One region of the Cupriavidus sp. FW216-B1 genome, then DNA from elsewhere that is predicted to be linked to it. Evidence: predicted binding sites of a transcription regulator. Region 1 holds the regulator's gene; each other region holds the start of a gene.

The links. The regulator sigma-54, encoded in region 1, starts transcription at its own class of promoters, with help from an activator protein. The targets are predictions, from matches to a motif close to TGGCANGNAANCTGCTTT.
Region 2: a site for sigma-54 is predicted at 2,911-2,928, ahead of nifB (nitrogenase cofactor biosynthesis protein NifB). Genes of this name have one in related genera too.
Region 3: a site for sigma-54 is predicted at 2,099-2,116, ahead of AC3WXD_RS22435 (TorF family putative porin). Genes of this name have one in related genera too.

Annotation. Positions count from the first base shown of each region.
Region 1 covers NZ_JBYTEL010000011.1:68,362-72,749, reverse strand. Annotated here, with positions in the region: gene ptsN (PTS IIA-like nitrogen regulatory protein PtsN) at 1-452, opposite strand, end outside; gene hpf (ribosome hibernation-promoting factor, HPF/YfiA family) at 871-1,221, opposite strand; gene AC3WXD_RS21860 (RNA polymerase factor sigma-54) at 1,271-2,746, opposite strand; gene lptB (LPS export ABC transporter ATP-binding protein) at 2,880-3,668, opposite strand; gene lptA (lipopolysaccharide transport periplasmic protein LptA) at 3,703-4,347, opposite strand.
Region 2 covers NZ_JBYTEL010000006.1:344,743-349,130, reverse strand. Annotated here, with positions in the region: gene AC3WXD_RS16105 (IscS subfamily cysteine desulfurase) at 1-650, opposite strand, end outside; gene nifA (nif-specific transcriptional activator NifA) at 972-2,663, shown strand; gene nifB (nitrogenase cofactor biosynthesis protein NifB) at 2,972-4,388, shown strand, end outside.
Region 3 covers NZ_JBYTEL010000011.1:175,327-179,714, forward strand. Annotated here, with positions in the region: gene AC3WXD_RS22425 (ammonium transporter) at 1-782, opposite strand, end outside; gene AC3WXD_RS22430 (P-II family nitrogen regulator) at 813-1,151, opposite strand; gene AC3WXD_RS22435 (TorF family putative porin) at 1,216-2,025, opposite strand; gene AC3WXD_RS22440 (accessory factor UbiK family protein) at 2,398-2,661, shown strand; gene AC3WXD_RS22445 (YifB family Mg chelatase-like AAA ATPase) at 2,843-4,387, shown strand.

The sequences.
Region 1 (4,388 bases):
GGATGCCATTGCGTCAGCAACTGGTGCACGGCATCGGAAGTGGGCAGGGTGGCGAGTCCTTCGCGCATTTCGCGGTCGGACAGCAGCTGGGCGATCTCGGAGAGGATTTCCAGGTGTTGCTGGGTGGCCTGCTCGGGCACCAGCAGGAAGATCAGCAGCGATACCGGCTTGCCGTCCGGCGACTCGAACGGGATCGGCTCGGCCAGGCGCATGAAGCCGGCCAGCGGCTGCTTCAGGCCCTTGATGCGGCCGTGCGGAATGGCCACGCCGGCGCCGAGGCCGGTCGAGCCCAGCGATTCGCGGGCAAACAGGTTGTCGGTCACGGTGGCGCGCGCTACGCCGTGGTTGTTCTCGAAGAGGAGCCCGGCCTGTTCGAACACCCGCTTCTTGCTGGTGACGCTGACGTCGAGGTTGATGTTGCCGGGTGGCAGCAATTTAGCCAAACGATTCATGTGGAATGCGCAGGTTTTTCTAGTAAGCAGGCCCGGGGCCGGCAGGGGGGCGCGCCAGGCAAAAAGGGGATGAAAAGGCCGGTGCCGGCTCATACCCGCATTGCACCGGTTGTCCCATGCCGGTGTCGGGCGTCTGGCCATTATAGAGCAGGCCCGCCCCCGCCTTGTGCATCGCAATAGCCCGTGCGCGGAAGCGGTGCCGCGCGCATGCCCGGAATCGCTGAACCACCGTTCATGTATTGCGCAGCATACACCGGCGGCGGGGCGTTGCGGAATCCCCTTGTGGCATTGCGCAACGGCCGCCGGCGCGAGGGTGGACACGAAAGCGGACGGCGCAAAAAAGCCGCGCAACGGGCGCGGCTTGTTCTGGTTCAAGGGACTGACACCGGCGGCCCCCTTGGCGGGCCGCCAGGCACGGTCATTGCTGCATCTGCGATGCGGCCATCTGGTACTTGACCGCGTCGCGGTCGTGGCTCTGCACGCGATCCTTGTGGCGAATCACCTGCCGGTCGAGCTTGTCGACCAGTGCGTCGATGGCGGCATACAGGTCTTCGTGATGCGCCTCGACAAAGATGTCCTTGCCCTTGAGATGTAGATTGATTTCCGCATACTGCCGCCGGTCCTTTTCTTTTGTATTGTCGACAGAGAGCAGCACGCTTACGCCAATGACTTGATCGAAATGCCTGACGATACGCTCCAGTTTCGTTTCCACGTACTCACGCAGCGGGGGCGTGATGTCCAAGTGGTGTCCACTGATCTTGAAGTTCATAGCGTTTCTCCTTCTGAAAGAGCCACACCAGGCAGGCGGTGCGGCTCGGCTACAAAGTCTTGCGGAGATTGACGGCAGGGATTTTCAGCGCTTCACGGTATTTGGCCACGGTTCGCCGGGCCACCACGAAGCCTTGCTCGCCGAGCAGTTCGGCGATCCTGCTGTCCGACAGGGGGTTCCTGGGGTCTTCGGCTCCTATGAGTTGCTTGATCAACGCCCTGATTGCCGTTGATGAGGCCGCGCCGCCGGTTTCCGTGGATACGTGACTGCCGAAGAAGTACTTCAGCTCGAAAGTCCCCATCGGCGTTGCCATGTATTTATTGGTTGTCACCCGAGAGATGGTGGACTCGTGTAAACCCAGTGTATCGGCAATCTCCCGCAAAACCAAGGGGCGCATCGCAATTTCCCCGTGGGTGAAGAAGTTCTTTTGACGTTCGACAATCGCTTGTGCGACGCGCAATATGGTGTCGAAGCGCTGCTGGATATTCTTGATGAGCCAGCGCGCTTCCTGCAGCTTCTGCTGCAGCCCGGCCGCGCCGGAGTCGCCTTTTGCGCCGCGCAGGATCTGCGCGTACATGTCGTTGATGCGTAGCCGCGGCATCACATCCGGGTTGAGCTGCGCGATCCAGCCGCCGCTCATTTTCCGCACGAACACGTCGGGCACGACGAAGTCGGCCTCGGGGCGGCTGTAGGCATGGCCGGGGTAGGGCGCGAGCGAGCGGATCAGCTCGTGCGCGGCCTTGAGGTCGGCCTCGTCGACCTGCAGCGCCTTCTTCAGGCGCGTGTAGTCGCGCACCGCGAGCAGCTCGAGATGGCTGGTGACGATGGTCAGGGCCAGCTCGCGCTGCGGATGCTTGAGCCGGCGCAGCTGCAGCGCCAGGCATTCGGCAGCGTTGCGCGCGCCCACGCCGGCGGGGTCGAAGCTCTGCAGCAGCGTGAGGATGGCGTGCACCTCGTCGAGCTCGAATTCGAGCTCCTCGGGCAGCTCCGTGCAGATTTCCTCGAGCGAGGCGCTCAGGTAGCCGTCGTCGTCGAGCGACTCGATCAGGAAGATGGCCAGGCCCTTGTCGCGCATGGAGATCTTCAGCGGGGCGAGCTGCTCCATCAGGTGCTCGCGCAGCGTGGGCTCCGCGTCGCGCAACTGCATCGGGGTCTTTTCGTCCTCGTCGCCCTGCGGGCGGCGGGCGAAGTCGTCCAGGCTCCAGTCGTTGCCGTAGTCCTCGCCGCTGTCGCTGTAGCTGTCCTCGCTGTCGGCGGCGCCGTCGGCGCGGTTCTCGCTGGTGCCCTGGCCGTCGGCGGGGGCCGGCGCGGGCGCGCTCTGCAGGTTGACCGAGCCGTCGGCGGCCACGCGCAGCGGGCTTTCGATCCAGTCGTTCTCGCGTTCGAGCAGCGGATTCTCGGTCAGGGCCTGTTCCACTTCCTGCTGCAGTTCGAGCGTGGACAGTTGCAGCAGGCGGATCGACTGCTGGAGTTGCGGCGTGAGCGCGAGATGTTGCGAGAGGCGGAGCTGTAGCGACGGTTTCATGCGAGCTATTTTATGCCCAACTTCCGTACTGGTGGAACGGAAATTGCTATCGCTGGCGTCGCCGTGATCGTTTGCGGGGCGAAAGGCGGCATGAACGCCGCCTCGCGGGTGTCCCCGCGTGCCCCTCCCGCGGCTACATGCGGAAGTTCTCGCCCAGGTAGACCTTGCGCACCGACTCGTTGGCGATGATGTCTTCCGGCTGCCCGGACGCCAGCACCGTGCCTTCGCTGATGATGTAGGCGTGGTCGCAGATGCCCAGCGTCTCGCGCACGTTGTGGTCGGTGATCAGCACGCCGATGTTGCGCGCCTTGAGGAAGCTGACGATGCGCTGGATCTCGCCCACCGCGATCGGGTCCACGCCGGCGAACGGTTCGTCGAGCAGGATGAAGCGCGGCGCGGAGGCCAGCGCGCGCGCGATTTCCACGCGGCGGCGCTCGCCGCCCGACAGCGACAGCGCCGGGTTGTCGCGCAGGTGGGCGATCTGCAGGTCGTCGAGCAGGGTGTCCAGGCGCCGCTCGATCTCGGCCTTGGCCAGCGGCTTGCCGTCGTGGACCTGCAATTCCAGCACGGCGCGGATGTTCTCCTGCACGTTGAGCTTGCGGAACACCGACGCTTCCTGCGGCAGGTAGGACAGGCCCATGCGGGCGCGCTCGTGGATGGCCAGGCCGCTGATGTGCTTGTCGTCGAGCACGATGTCGCCCTCGTCCAGCGCCACCAGCCCGACGATCATGTAGAACGAGGTGGTCTTGCCCGCGCCGTTGGGGCCGAGCAGGCCCACCACCTCGCCGCTCTTCACGTCGAGCGACACGTCCTTGACCACCGTGCGCGAGCCGTAGCGCTTCTTCAGGTGGCGCACGACGAGCGTGCTGCTTTCGGTCAGGACGTTGGTCGCGGACGACGGTTCGGTCAAGGTAGCGGTCATGAAGGCGTGAATCCGTGGGTCGGCTGCGGCGGGGTCAGGGGGCGGCGGGGGCCGGCGCGGGCTTGAGCGGCAGCGCGCTGGCGGCGGCGCCGCTGGCGGGCTGCTCCTGGCGCGGCGACAGCACCGCGCGCACGCGCCCGGACGGGCTGCCCGCGGTGGCGTTGTCGGTGCCGCCGGTGGCCGTGTAGAACTCGTTGCGGCTGTCGTAGGTGATCACCGCGCCGCGGATCTCGTCGATCAGCTTGGCGCCGGCCAGGCGCGCCATGCGGGCGTGGCCGATCAGCTTGGACAGGTCCTGCTTGCCGTCGGACTCGATGCGGTCGCCCCAGCCGTCGATGTATTCGTCGACGTTGTCGCGCTTCTGGCGGATGTAGGCCTGCTTGCCGCCCTTGGAGGTGGCCACCGCGTACTGGTAGCCCTCGGGGTCGGTGCGCACTTCCGCCGCGTCCGACTTCAGCACCATCGTGCCCTTGGTCAGCACCACGTTGCCGGTCAGTACGTACACCTGCTTGACGTCGTCGTAGCTGGCGTTGTCGGCCTCCAGCACCAGCGGCTTGTCGCGGTCGGCCTTCTCGGCGCGGGCCGGCGCGGCCAGCGCCAGGCCGAGGAGGGCCGCGGCCGTCATCAGGGCAGCCGTGCCGCGGCGGCGACAGGACGATGTCGTCAGGAATGGATTCATATTGGCGTGGTGGCGGTTGGCGCGGACGGCTGTGGCCCGCG
Region 2 (4,388 bases), on a different contig from region 1:
AGCTTGTGCGCCGACAGCGACATCAGGTCGACCGGCAGCTCGGCCAGGTCGATCGGCACCTTGCCCGCCGCCTGCGCGGCGTCGACGTGGAGCAGCACGCCGCGCGCGCGGCACAGCGCGCCCAGCGCGGCGATGTCCTGGATGACGCCGGTCTCGTTGTTGACCAGCATCACGGACGCCAGCACGGTGCCGGGCGTGAGCGCGGCCGCGAACACGTCCGGGTCCACCAGGCCGCTCGCCAGCACCGGCAGCACCGTGACCGCGAAGCCCTCGCGCTCGAGTTCGCGCATGGTGTCGAGCACCGCTTTGTGCTCGGTGGCCAGCGTCACCAGGTGGTTGCCGCGGGCGCGGTGGAAGCGCGCCGCGCCCTTGATGGCGAGGTTGTTGGATTCGGTGGCGCCGGAGGTCCAGGCGATCTCGCGCGGATCGGCATTGATCAGCGCGCACACCTGCTCGCGCGCCAGCTCCACCGCTTCCTCGGCCGCCCACCCGTAGGCGTGCGAGCGGCTGGCGGCGTTGCCGTACAGCTCGGTCAGGTACGGGATCATGCGCCGCGCCACGCGCGGGTCCACCGGCGTGGTGGCCGCGTAGTCGAGATAGACGGGCCGGCCATGACGGGGGAAGGCGCGGTCGCGGTGGAGGTCCGGCATGGCTGGCTCCTGGAATGTGTGGGGGTGGCAGTGGCTGCCAGGCAGCGGCATTTCCGCAACTTCCATGCCACTGGCTTTTTGCGCCGCATGGGCCGGCCGGGCGGCGGCGGCTGTTGTTTTTGTCGGAGCGCGGCCGCTGCCGCGCGGCGGCGGTTGTCCCGTTTGTCGGATTTGTGCGGGTGGCGCGCGGGGCGCGCGTGCTCCGTGTTGGGGACGGAATCGCGGCATGAATCTTGCATGATTTTTCGCATTCCAATAGTCCGTCCTCACGCTGTGCCGCTGGCTCGAACGAGCGTGGCATCGCCCGCAACGGGGGGAACCATGCTGAAAACACAGGCAACAGAAGCTCGCCGCGAGCTGGATGCCGTCTACGAGGTCAGCAAGACGCTGGTTTCGTCGCTGGACGTCACCAAGACCTTCCGCGAGGCGCTGAATTATCTTTTGCACGCGGTGGACTGGCGGCGCGCCTTCGTGGTGCTTGGCGAGCCCGAAGGGCAGCTGCGCGGCCTGTGCGCCGCCGGCATGTCCTACGACGAGCAGCAGCGCCTGCGCTTCAAGGTGGGCGAGGGCATCGTCGGGCGGGTCTACGGCAGCGGCGTGCCGGCCATCGTGCGCGATGTGCGCGACGAGCCGCTGTTCCTCAACCGCACCGGCGGCGCCGACCTGATGCCGGGCGCCTGCATCGCCATGCTGGCGATGCCGATCCAGGCCGACCGGCGCATGCTCGGCGTGCTCGCCGTCGACTGCCTCAATCCCGGCGGCCTGCGCGCCTTCACCGACGACCTCCACCTGATGAAGATCGTCGCCACGCTGATGGGACAGGCGCTGCTGCTCCACCGCAGCGTGAGCGCGGCGCACGACAACATGCAGGCCGAGGTGCGGCGCATGCAGAAGGTCATCAAGCCGCGCCACCAGCTCGACCAGGTGGTGGGCGTGTCGGCGCCGATGCAGGAGGTGTTCGGCCAGGTGCGGCAGGTGGCGCCGGCGCGCACCACGGTGCTGCTGCGCGGCGAGAGCGGCACCGGTAAGGAAGTCATCGCGCGCGCCATCCACAACCTGTCGCCGCGCAGCGGCGAGGCCTTCGTCTGCGTGAACTGCGCCGCGCTGACCGAGTCGCTGCTGGAGAGCGAGCTGTTCGGCCACGAGAAGGGGGCGTTCACCGGCGCGCAGGGACAGCGCAAGGGACGGTTCGAGCTGGCGCACGGCGGCACGCTGTTCCTCGACGAGATCGGCGACATCTCGGCCTCGTTCCAGGCCAAGCTGCTGCGCGTGCTGCAGGAGCGCGAGTTCGAGCGCGTCGGCGGCGGCACCGCGGTGAAGGTCGACGTGCGCCTGATCCTCGCCACCAACCGCAACCTCGAGCGCATGGTCAAGTCCGGCGAGTTCCGCGCCGATCTCTATTACCGCATCAACGTGGTCAGCATCCAGTTGCCGCCGCTGCGCGAGCGCCGCGAGGACATCCCGGCGATGGCGCAGCACTTCCTCGACCGCTTCAACCGCGACAACGGGCGCGCGATCCGCTTCAGCGCCGAGGCCATGCGCGTGCTGACCAGCTGCTACTGGCCCGGCAACGTGCGCGAGCTGGAGAACTGCGTCGAGCGCACCGCCACCATGACGCACGACGGCGTGATCAACCGCCTGGCGTTCCTGTGCCAGGAGGACCGCTGCCTGACCAAGGTGCTGCATCACCTCGAGCGCGAGGACGCGGTGCGCCCCGGCAGCCTGGCCGGCATCCCCATCACCGAGGTGCCGATGGCGGAGCCGCAGCACGCGGGCGCCGACGGCGCCGCCATGCCGCCGGGCTGGTCCGCCGGCGTGCCCGGCGAGAGCCCGCCCGACCCGCAGGCGGCGGCGCCCTGCGACGGCAAGCCGGAAGGCGAGCGCGAGCGGCTGATGTGGGCGATGGAACGCTGCGGCTGGGTGCAGGCCAAGGCCGCGCGGCTGCTCAAGATCACGCCACGGCAGATGGGTTACGCGCTGCAGAAATACGGCATCGAGGTGCGCAGGTTCTGACCAGGGCGGCGCGCGCGCGGCGCGCCGCTCTCCCGTTTTTTTCCGCTTCCCCGCGTTCCGTCCTTTCCCCTCTGTTCTTCCCCGCTTGCGCCACCATCGACGCCACCACAATGGCTGGCGTCGCCGTGTGCGCTTTGTCGCAAGACCGACAGAATCGGGCCGGACTGTCGGTGCGCGGCGCCCGCGGGGTTGCGACAAAATCCCCGCGGATGCCGCTAAGTCCTTGATCGGCAAGCATCTTGCCGGGTGGCATGGATTTGGCTTTAACGCTTGCACGCGACCGTGGTCGGTGGCGAGGAGAGATTTCCATGCAAGCGAGCTCGAATGCCGGCGCCATGCCCGCCACCACCTACATCGGCATCGGCCAGATCCGCCCCCTCGGCGCCAAGGCCGACGTGCCCGCCGCCGGCGGCGGCTGCGGCACGCAGGGCGGCGAGGGCAAGGCCAGTTGCGGTTCCTCGGGCGGCCCCGACGACATGCCGGCGGAGATCTGGGAAAAGGTGAAGAACCACCCGTGCTACTCCGAGGAAGCGCATCACCACTACGCGCGCATGCACGTCGCGGTGGCGCCCGCCTGCAACATCCAGTGCAACTACTGCAACCGCAAGTACGACTGCTCCAACGAATCGCGCCCGGGCGTGGTCTCGCAGAAGCTCACGCCCGAGCAGGCCGTCAAGAAGGTGGTCGCGGTGGCGAGCGAGATCCCGCAGATGACGGTGCTCGGCATCGCCGGCCCCGGCGACTCGCTGGCCAACCCGAAGAAGACCTTCGACACCTTCCGCATGCTGCAGGAGCAGGCGCCCGACATCAAGCTGTGCATCTCCACCAACGGCCTGGCACTGCCCGAGCTGGTGGACGAGATCTGCACGTACAACATCGACCACGTCACCATCACCATCAACATGGTCGATCCCGCCGTGGGCGAGAAGATCTACCCGTGGATCTTCTGGGAGCACAAGCGCGTCACCGGCTACGAGGCGGCCCGCATCCTGCACGAGCAGCAGATGAAGGGCCTCGAGATGCTGACCGCGCGCGGCGTGCTGACCAAGATCAACTCGGTGCTGATCCCCGGCATCAACGACGAGCACCTGATCGAGGTGAACCGCGAGGTCAAGAAGCGCGGCGCGTTCCTGCACAACATCATGCCGCTGATCTCCGAGCCCGAGCACGGCACCTACTTCGGCCTCAACGGCCAGCGCGGGCCGAGCGCGCAGGAGCTCAAGGCGGTGCAGGACGCCTGCATGGGCGGCGCCAACCTGATGCGCCACTGCCGCCAGTGCCGCGCCGACGCGGTCGGCCTGCTGGGCGAGGACCGCAGCGAGGAATTCACGCTCGACAAGATCGAGCAGATGGAAGTGGTCTACGACCTCGACCGCCGGCGCGAGTACCAGAGCCGGGTCGAGGCCGAGCGCCAGGCCCAGCACGCCGCCAAGGAAGAGGCGCTGGCCGCGGCGCGGGCGCTAGATGCCACCGATCCGCTCAAGGTGCTGGTGGCGGTGGCCACCAAGGGCGGCGGCCGCGTCAACGAGCATTTCGGCCACGTCACGGAATTCCAGATCTTCGAGGTGTCGGCCAGCGAGGCGCTGTTCGTTGGCCACCGGCGCGTGGACCTGTACTGCCAGGGCGGCTACGGCGACGACGAGCAGCTGCCCTCGGTGGTGCGCGCCATCAACGACTGCCACGCGGTGCTGGTGGCCAAGATCGGCGCCTGCCCGAAGGACGAGC
Region 3 (4,388 bases), 110 kb from region 1:
CCGGCGTAGTCGAGCGCGCCCTTCTGGAACAGCCAGCCGCCCTTGGCCGTGGCCGCCGCGCCTGCTGCCGCGTCGGTGTAGGCGTCAGGACCCGGCCAGAACCAGACCATGTGGGCCATCGGGATGTAGGCGAAGGTGAACCACAGCACCACGAACACCAGCACCGCCGAGAACTTGGCGCGCTCGGCGAAGGCGCCGATGATCAGGCCGCAGGTGATCGCCGCGAAGGCGCACTGGAAGGCGAAGAAGGCCAGTTCCGGCACCACCACGCCCTTGCTGAAGGTCGCGGTCACGGCGTCGGCGACCAGACCCTTCATGAAGAGCCGGTCGGTGCCGCCGAAGAAGGCGTTGCCCTCGGTGAAGGCGAAGCTGTAGCCGTAGATGGCCCACAGCAGCGACACCAGCGAGAAGATCACCAGGCACTGCATCAGCACCGACAACATGTTCTTCGAACGGACCAGGCCGCCGTAGAACAGGGCCAGGCCGGGCAGCGTCATCAGGATGACGAAGGCGGTCGCGACCAGCAGCCAGGCGGTGTCGCCCTTGTTGGGCACGGGTGCCGGGGCAGCCTCGGGCGCGGCGGCCGGTGCGGCGGCGGCCGCCGCGGCAGGCGCGGCCGCCGCGGGCGCGGGCGCGGGTGCCGCGGCAGCGGCGGCCGGGGCCGACGCTTCGGCGGCAGGCTTGTCCTGCGCCACGGCTTGCGTGGCCAGGCCGAGGCCGGCCGTGCCCAGGGCCAGCGCCACGGCGCCGGTTGTCAGGATGCGCTTGAACCAGGATTTCATGTGATTAACCTCTTGTCGTTGGGCTGTGCGTCACAGCGCATCGCCGCCGGTCTCGCCGGTGCGGATGCGGATGACCTGCTCGATCGGGGCGACGAAGATCTTGCCGTCGCCAATCTTGCCGGTGCGCGCCGATTTTTCGATCGCCTCGATGGCCCGGTCCACCACGTCGTCCGGGACCGCCACTTCGATCTTCACCTTGGGCAGGAAGTCGACGATGTACTCCGCGCCCCGGTACAGCTCGGTATGGCCCTTCTGGCGACCGAAGCCCTTGACCTCGGTCACGGTGATGCCGGACACGCCGACGTCGGAGAGCGCTTCGCGCACCTCGTCGAGCTTGAACGGCTTGATGACAGCGATGATGAGTTTCATCCGATTTCTCCTCTGGGCAGCGCGGCCGAGTATGCACCGGCCGCCCGCCCTACCTCACGCTTGTTTAGAAAGTCTTGGTGATCGAAGCCCAGGCCGTGGCACGGCCGACATAGCGGCCGGAGGTATTGGTATAGACCGAGCGGTGCGCGTTGGTGTCGATATACGCGATCGCCAGCGCGAAACCCTTGCCCAGGTCCTTGGTCAGGCCCAGCTTCCAGTCCGTGTACGAGGCGCTGTCCACGTGCTTCACGTTCTGGTAGCCGATGTGCGCGTTCGCCGTCAGGTCCCAGAAGTTCAGCGGCACGTTCGCGCTCAGGTCCACGTAGTAGCTGTAGCGGCTGTCGGCATAACCGAACAGGTTGGTCATCGACTGCGAATACTTCAGGAACACCGGGCCGTAGCCGGCGCCAACATAGAGCTCCGTCGTGTTCGGGCGCGTGTAGCCGTTCGGGTAGTCGCCCGGGTAGTAGTACTGCAGCACGCCGGCGTCATAGTTCCACTCCAGTCCGGCGATGGTCACGGTATTCTTGAAGCCGGCGTAGAAATCCATCTCGATCGGCGCCGACACGTCCGGGTTGCTGTCGTCGAGCCAGCTGATGCTCGAGTTCCAGTTGCCGATGTAGAAGCCGCTCGAATGCGCGTAGTCGAACCCGCCCTGGATGGCCGGGCGGCGGTTGGTCTGCATCAGGCCGCGATAGCGATATTCGCTGGCCAGCGTCACGTTGGCCGAGAAGGTATGCGGCGAGGCTTCTTCAGCGGCGGGAGCGGCGGCGGGGGCGGCCGCCGCGTCCGGGGTGCTCTGGGCGTAAGCTGCGGGAACAAGACCGCAAAGCACGACTGCACTGGCGCTGACTGCAAAGGCCAACTTCTTCATGGATTTCTTCTCCTTTTTTTGGCTCGGTACTCGTGTGTTTGAATAAATGTAAAACGAGGCTCCTGGTTTCATTACTGCAACTGCCGTGCCAGCCTCACGGACCCCGCCGGCCACGGTTTTTGTGCAGATTGAATCCCTCCCCAATCCCCCCGCCACGGACCGCCGCGAGGGCATCCACACGTCAAAAGGTGTTACCAGGCCGCGCTGGCGCTTTCCCGGCGGCGCGCGAAGCGCGATAATCGGCCCATGCCGGCGGCATGTGCCGAGTGCGCACCGCGTTTGCCCGCGCCCCCGGGAGGCTGCACCGCGATGCAGCAGAGCGGAGCCGCCCACCCATCATCCGCACCAACGCGGTGCAAAAGGAGAATCACCATGAAACCGACCGACCTGTTCAACGACTTCCAGGCCAAGGTCAGCGAGGCGCTGCGCAACTCGCCCGCCAAGGACATCGAGAAAAACGTGCGCAGCATGATGGCGCAGGGCTTTTCCAAGCTCGACCTGGTCACGCGCGAGGAATTCGACGTGCAGTCGCAGGTGCTGGCCCGCACCCGCGCGCGCCTGGAAGAACTGGAAGCGCGCGTGCTCGAGCTGGAACGCCGCGCCGCCGGCGGCACCGACACCCCGGCTGCCGGCTGACGCGCTTGCCGCGCCGCCGCCGCTGCATGGTCCCGGATGGCGTCCCGGATAGCGTCCCGAATATGGTCCCGGACCGCGCCGGGACACCGGGAAGCCCGGGCCGCAGCCCGACCCGCCACGATGGCCGCCGCACTCCGGCGGCCATTTTCGTTAACACTTCCGCAACGCCGGCGGCGCCGCGATGAGCCTCGCCCTGCTGCGCAGCCGCGCCCTGACCGGGCTGGAAGCCCCGCTGGTGTCGGTCGAGGTCCATCTCGCCAACGGCCTGCCCGCCTGCAGCATCGTCGGCCTGGCCGAGACCGAGGTCCGCGAAAGCCGCGAGCGCGTGCGCGCGGCCATCCTCAACAGCCGTTTCGAATTCCCGAACCGGCGCATCACCGTCAATCTCGCGCCGGCCGACCTGCCCAAGGAATCGGGGCGCTTCGACCTGCCCATCGCCCTCGGCATCCTCGCCGCCAGCGGGCAGATCCCGCTCGACGGGCTGGACGCCTGCGAGTTCGCCGGCGAGCTGTCGCTGTCCGGCGCGCTGCGCCCGGTGCGCGGCGCGCTGGCCATGACGATGGGCCTCGGGCGCGACAACGCCGCGCGCGCGGCCGCCGGCGCCGGGCCGGCGCGCGCCTTCGTGGTGGCGGCCGAGAACGCCCCCGAGGCCGCCCTGATCGACGGCGTCACCGTCTACGCGGCGCGCTCCCTGCTGGAAGTCTGCGCTCACCTTGGGCCGCTGCCCGACGGCCGCCTGCCGCGCGCCGAACCGCTGGTCGCGCTCGCCGACAATGGCCCGGACTGCCCCGACATGCGCGACGTGCGCGGCCAGGCCCAGGCCCGCCGCGCGATGGAGATCGCCGCCGCGGGCCAGCATTCGGCGCTGCTGGTGGGGCCGCCCGGCACCGGCAAGTCGATGCTCGCGCAGCGCTTCCCGGGCCTGCTGCCGCCGATGACGCTGGAAGAAGCGCTCGAGTCGGCCGCCGTGCAAAGCCTCACCAACGCCGGCTTCCAGCCCGCCCGCTGGCGCGAGCGGCCCTACCGCGCGCCGCACCACACCGCCTCGGCCGCCGCGCTGGTCGGCGGCGGCGGCAATCCCCGGCCCGGCGAGATTTCCCTCGCCCACCACGGCGTGCTGTTCCTGGACGAGCTGCCCGAGTTCGACCGCCGCGTGCTCGAAGTCCTGCGCGAGCCGCTGGAATCCGGCCGCGTCACCATCTCGCGCGCCAACCGCCAGGCCGACTTCCCGGCCCGCTTCCAGTTCGTCGCCGCCATGAACCCGTGCCCGTGCGGCTACCTCGGCCATCCGTCCCGGCCCTGCCGCTGCACGCCCGACCAGGTCCAGCGCTACCAGTCCCGGCTCTCCGGCCCGCTGCTCGACCGCATCGACCTGCAGGTCGAGGTGCGCGCCCAGGACCAGCAGGACATGCTCGACGGCCCGCCCGGCGAAGCCAGCGCCGACGTGCGCGAGCGCATACTGGCCGCGCGCGCCCGCCAGCAGGCGCGCCAGGGCAAATCCAACGCCGCCCTGGCCGGCCGCGAGATCGACGAGCACTGCCCGCTCGCGCCCGAGGCGCAGGCCATGCTGCGCGCCGCCATGACCAAGCTGGCGTGGTCGGCGCGCGCCTATTTCCGGGTATTGAAGATCGCCCGCACGGTGGCGGACCTGGAAGGCGCCGGGCTATTGCAGCCCGGCCATGTGGGCGAGGCCATCCAGTACCGGCGCGCGCTGCGCGGGCCTTGAG